2 regions of the Lysinibacillus sp. NPDC058147 genome follow, and region 1 is predicted to be linked to the other one. Evidence: riboswitches for the same ligand, from Rfam matches in the RefSeq annotation. Region 1 holds a riboswitch; the other holds the start of a gene.
What was found. A riboswitch is a leader RNA that binds a small molecule or an ion and turns the genes downstream of it on or off. The one in region 1 is predicted to bind lysine.
Positions count from the first base shown of each region.

Region 2: linked by a shared signal. The riboswitch ahead of ACFVT8_RS07465 (transporter substrate-binding domain-containing protein) and the one ahead of ACFVT8_RS01280 (aspartate kinase) in region 1 are both predicted to bind lysine.

Region 1 is NZ_JBHVUJ010000001.1:268,434-271,650, forward strand. It holds gene uvrC (excinuclease ABC subunit UvrC) at 1-436, shown strand, start outside; lysine riboswitch at 773-951, shown strand; gene ACFVT8_RS01280 (aspartate kinase) at 1,138-2,364, shown strand; gene ACFVT8_RS01285 (methyl-accepting chemotaxis protein) at 2,960-3,217, shown strand, end outside.
Region 2 is NZ_JBHVUJ010000002.1:429,369-432,585, forward strand. It holds gene ACFVT8_RS07460 (amino acid ABC transporter permease) at 1-190, opposite strand, end outside; gene ACFVT8_RS07465 (transporter substrate-binding domain-containing protein) at 380-1,246, opposite strand; lysine riboswitch at 1,362-1,548, opposite strand; gene odhB (2-oxoglutarate dehydrogenase complex dihydrolipoyllysine-residue succinyltransferase) at 2,039-3,217, opposite strand, start outside.

The DNA.
Region 1 (3,217 bases):
AGATGGTGGGAAAGGGCAAATGGAAGTCGCACGAGAAGTGTTAGAAGATGAGCTCGGCCTTGTCATTCCGATTGCCGGATTGGCAAAAGATGAAAAGCATAATACGTCACAGCTTTTATTTGGTGATCCAGCTGAAGTAATTGCGTTAAAGCGCACAAGCGATGGATTCTACTTACTGCAACGAATTCAGGACGAAGTACACCGCTTTGCTATTACCTTCTTACGACAACAGCACGAGAAGCATGCTATACAATCTGCCCTCGATCAAATAGAAGGCATTGGTCCAAAGCGAAAACAGCAATTACTTAAGCATTTTGGCTCTGTCAAAAAAATTCGTGAGGCAAGTATACAGGCATTACAGGAAGCAGGGATGCCAGCTAATCTAGCTAACAATATCTATGCTTATTTTCATTCAGCAGAAGACTCCCACCTCTAAAGGTGGTGAAATAAATTCAGAGGGAATACCTTTCCGGTGGGTGTACACACACCTACTACTGAAATAGAGGAACTCAGTCTAAGAACGCCACGTCCTGTGGCAACGACTGAGTGACCAACATCACGTTGGGCCTAAAGCCTCCGGACGCAATTACACCAAGGAGAAATTGATTTTCAATAAGAGACATTGTCAAAGGATTAGACGTATGCTAAGGTTGTATATAACATTGCTCTACAATATAGCAATGTTGTATACCATGCCTTAGCTTTTCAGTAGTTTCTACTTATTAAATTGGAAATTTCTTCACTAAGGTTCAATTAAATACATTCACTATTTAGTGATGATAGAGGTGCAAGGTTTAAGAGTAGTACGTTTGAGGACGAGCAAGTCCAGTGAAAATGTATGAAAGGGAAACTTGCCGAAGTGAAGCATCGTTGTTTCCGATGCTGTGCTGGTTTTACATTTAAGAGATGTAAGACTGTCGATTCTAATTGTTTCGGAGAGCTATCACACATGCGCAAGTTACTTTTATTGTACATGTTATAGGCAGCTTTCACATTATGTGAGGGTTGCCTTTTTTGCTTTCTAGAGACAACCTTTTTTCAAGGTAGCTATTGCAGCGTTATTTTGGTGAAGAGCTACAAATAGTATAGCTACTTTATAATCAGTGAAATGATTGAATACGAAGGAGAATGATAAAGATGGCGAGAATTGTGATGAAATTTGGTGGTGCTACATTAGCATCAACAGTGCACATTCAAAATGTTGCGAAAAAGGCGATTGCAGAAAAAGAAATAGGTTTTGATGTTGTGGTTGTCACCACAGCTATGAGGGGGATGGCTAAAGAATTAGCAAAGATGGCTCGTGATCTATCAGACAACGCATCTAAGCGTGAACTGGACGCACTATTTTCAACAAACTCACAACTTACAAGTACATTAGTGGCAATTGCTTTACAGGAGGAAGGATACGATGCAGTGTCATTAACTGGCTGGCAGGCTGGCATTGAAACCGATGCTATGTATAGCAATGCCCGTATTGATGAGATGAATACTATTCGAATAGAAGAGCATTTAGTACAGGGGAAAATCGTAGTCGTTGCTGGGGAACAGGGTATCGATAATTTACGGAATATTACGACGTTAGGTAAAGGTGGGGCGGAGACGTCGGCTATCGCTATTGCAGCAAAATTGAAGGCGGAGCGGGTAGATATTTACACGAATGTGGAGGGAGTCTATACAGCTGATCCTAGTCATGTTACTGGGGCACAAAAGTTAAAAGAAATTTCCTACGATGAGATGCTAGAGCTATCAAACTTAGGATCACAAATTTTACACCCAAGAGCTGTAGAGTTAGCAAAGAAGTTTCAAATCCCAGTTATCATTCGGTCGAGCGAAATAGATACAGTAGGTACTTTATTGAAGGAGGAAGTTGAAATGGAGAAAAATTTAATTGTACGTGGTGTTGCCTATGAGTCAGACGTTATTCGCTTAACAGTTGGTTATGATGCTTATTCCAATGCTTCATTAGCAGATATGTTCACTATACTCGCAGAAAATCGCATAAACGTCGATATAATTGTTCAAGCAATAATTGATGGCTTAAAGCCAACTGTATCATTTACCATTTTAAAAGAGGAATTCGCTGAAGCATTACGTGTCCTAGAAGATAGTAAATTATCATTAGGGTTTAGTTTTGCTGATTTTGAAATCGGCTTAGCAAAAGTCTCTATTATTGGTTCAGGAATGGCATCTAATCCAGGGGTGGCTGCCCGAATGTTTGATCGTCTACGTCATGAAGGTATCCCTGTAAAAATGGTCAGTACCTCTGAAATAAAAGTGTCTGTCGTTGTTCCTCAGGACGAAATGATTCGTGCTGCAAATGCTTTACATGATGAATTTAACTTAGAACAAGCGCTTTACATATAATGTTGAAGAGGATGTGTCAGTAAAAGGCACATCTTTCCATGTTGATGAAAAACTATTATGTCAATGAAATTTATATGTCATATTAAATAAAATAGGGCTCTATGGCAAAACGAGGGGTTGATTTCCGTTCCGGCTGTGCTCTTTGTTGCTGTCGCTTCGCTTTCGCACAGATAAAACATTTGTTGCTGACGCTTCGCTTTCGCACAGATAAAACATTTGTTGCTGACGCTTCGCTTTCGCGCAGAGCATAGCTTCCTGGGGGTGTCCGATGAGCCGCTTGGGCCAACAGATGTTTTTTGCGCGAAAGCATAGTGTTAACGTAGCGGTAGCAGCACGATGTTGATCACGAAGGCGTTATCACAGGATGTGATGTTTTTAGCCTTCGTTCTTCTGCCTGCTCGCTCCATGGTCTCATCTGTGACGCTGATCCCCAAGGAGTAGCCCAGCCTCCACTCCAATCAACCACTTCACTTAAAATGAATCTTCTAGAATAGGCATATCTATTTTTGTTCACATCAATTTAATATTTTATCCAATCCTATTGTTATATAATAAAATGTGACATGTTTTACCAAGGGGAAGGTGGGAGTTTTGTATGGTATTATTCGGTTTATTTCAAAAACCAATGGATGAAAGTGTTGAGAGACAAAACGATTTAGAAATACAAATACTAAAAAAGCGAATTTTAGAATTGGAACTTGAACAGGAAAGCATTGATGTGAAAAATGCGATTTTAGACTTTGTGCTAGCGCATATGGAGTTAATTAATTTTCAAACGGCTTTAAAGGTTCAAAATGTCTCAACGAGTGTAGGGGATATTTCCGCAATGAGTGAAGAAATGTCATCAAATACA
Region 2 (3,217 bases), on a different contig from region 1:
TAATGAGCTTTAAGCTATAGAACTTTACACCTTTTTTACGAACCTTGATGGTATGCATAATTCCGATGAAAAATCCGATAAGTGCACCAATAATTGTACTAGAAATCGAAATAAGTAATGTATAATACGCACCTCGTAAAAACATTTGCCAGTTGTTCTCAACAATAGAAATAATCCAATCAAGACTCATGATGTTCCTCCTAACAACGTTGTGTGGCTTGTTCGTTACAGTCGTCTTAGCTATCTACCATTTTGATAGGGCCTTTTGTTTCTTTTATCTTATGAAACTTTTAGCTAAGACATTATTATTTTTTATAGAGATTCTTTTTTATAGATTGTATTGGAGCACGGACTAATAGATAGTCCGTGCATTTTCATGTTATTGTGCTGCTGGTTGCTGGTGAATCGCTTCTTCCATAATTTTTTGGCGATCTTCTTCTGAAATACCTTTTAAGATTTCATTGATTTTTTCAAGATCTGCATCACCTTTACGTAAACCAACTGCAATAGATGTATTTGAAATATCTGTATCGAAGCCTTTTTCAAACTTTACATACGTGAACTTATCATTTGCAGCAGCAGCGGAAATACCTTCTGGACGTTCTGCTACATAGCCGTCAATTTTTCCAGCTTCTAAAGCAACGCGCATTGCTGGGAAGTTATCCATTGCAGTTTGTTTTTTTACATCTTTAATTTGATCAATAACATCGTAGTTAGACGTATTTAATTGTGATGTAATTTTAGCACCGGAGAAATCTTGAATAGATTTTGCATTTTCATATTTACTGCCTTTTTTAATAACCATAACAAAATCAGACGTATAGTAGTTTTCAGTGAAATCTATTGTTTTCTTACGCTCAGCAGTAGGTGACATACCAGCAATAATTGCATCGATTTTGTTTGATTGCAGTGCTGGTACTAGGCCATCCCATTCTAATTTTACGATGACTAATTCTTTTCCTAAGCCCTCAGCGATTTTTTTCGCCATTTGCACATCATAACCACCTGCATATTCTGCATTATCTGCAATTTTCACCGCGCCATTTGCATCATTTTGCTGCGTCCAGTTAAACGGAGCATAGCCAGCTTCCATCCCTATACGGAACACGCCGCCACTTTCACCCTTATCAGTATTTGTCCCTCCATCACTAGACGACGTCTCATCTTTTTTGTCTCCAGTACCACATGCTGCTAACAAAATTGCAGTCATGACGGTCAACATTAATACCAACCATTTTCTTTTCATGTAAAACTCCCCTTTTCTGTAAAAAAATAAGACAACTGTACCAAAAAAGACCTAAGTTCTGAACTTAGGTCTTATCTTTTTAACAGTTGCCCAAATCCTCACTATAATTCCAACATTCCGAGATAGCACAACCTAGTAAACTTGGAAAGTAATTTACTAGGACAGTCCTGCACTTATTCACTGCAGACCCAGCATAAAAGTACGAGCTCCTTTTATACTTCGGCGATAGTTCCTTCTCCATTGCGTCTTCGCTTGCTTATACTCAACAATGAACTAATAAATACCGCGCCTCTACCTCACAATAGGATAAATGTGAGGTTTGTATATTTAATTGATATTAAGATACTACTATAAAACTAAGTTATCCGTCAAGATAATTTTATTACTTTTCTGACTAATTACAATATTAGGGTTTTTTTCTTTTAAAATCCTTATATGCAACTTTGCAAAGTCGGATATGGTGTTTAGATTTACCCTCTACAATAACGTAGCAATTGTTTTCCGTTCCGATATTGCGCTTTCCTGGAGGTGTCCAGTTTTCACTTAACCAACATATATAAGTGATTAAGTTTTGCAAATATGAATTTCATCATTTTCAGAAAATTCTCAAATATTTATCATCAGAGCTCTATTCTAGTAATCCAAAAGAAACTGTTGTTCAACAAAGTTAAATTCTTTTGCACTATATACTTTATTACTATGCGAAGCTTTCGAAAGTATTCCAGCACTTCAATTGATGAAAAGAAAAAACCCTGCAAAACAATGTTCGCAGGGTTTTAATAAACTCAGGAATTAAGAATTTAATAATAAATCTTCTGGGTTTTCAAGTAATTCTTTAACAGTTTTAAGGAAGCCTACAGAATCTTTACCATCGATAATACGGTGGTCATAAGATAGAGCTAAGTACATCATTGGGCGAATTTCTACTTCACCATTCACTTCAACTGGACGTTTTTTGATAGTATGCATACCAAGAATACCAGCTTGTGTACCATTCATAATAGGTGTAGACATTAATGAACCGAATACCCCACCATTTGTAATTGTGAATGAGCCACCTTGAAGATCTGCTAAACCTAATTTTTTATCGCGTGCTTTTTTCGCTAGGTCTGCAATTGAATCTTCAATTTCTGCAAAGTTTTTGCGGTCAGCGTCACGTACAACTGGTACTACTAAACCTTCTTCTGTTGATACAGCTACACCGATATCAAAGAAGTTGTTTAAGTGAATTTCATCACCAGAGATTTGTGCGTTCACATATGGGTATTTTTTAAGCGCTGCAACTACAGCTTTTGTGAAGAATGACATGAAACCAAGTTTTGAGCCAGTTGACTCGAAGAATTGGTCTTTTTTACGAGAACGTAAAGCCATAACGTTTGTCATATCTACTTCGTTGAATGTAGTTAACATTGCTGTAGATTGTTTTACTTCAAGTAAACGTTTCGCAATTGTTTGGCGACGACGGCTCATTTTTTCAACAGTTACACGTGATTCATCTACAGCTGCAACAGCTTTAGGTGCTGCTGGCGCTGCTTGTGGTGCTGCTACTGGAGCTGTACCATGAGCTGCTACGTCTTGTACACGTACACGGCCTTGTGGATCTACTGGAGATACAGCAGCAAGGTCAATACCTTTTTCACGAGCAAGTTTACGAGCTGCTGGAGATGCGATTACACGCTCACCAGAAGTTTCTTCTACTACTGGAGCCGCTGCAACAGGAGCAGGTGCCGCTTGTGGCGCTGCTGGAGCTGGAGCTGCTGTCTCAACTGGTGCTGCTGGAGCAGGTGCTGCACCTTCGCCAGCTTCTACAACTGCGATTACTTGACCTACAAGTACAGTATCGCCTTCTTCAGCTAAAATTTGAGTTAAAACTCCTGCTTCTTCAGAAATGATTTCAGCGTTTACTTTATCTGTTTCAAGTTCAACGATGAATTCACCTTTTTCAACGCGATCGCCCACTTTTTTTACCCA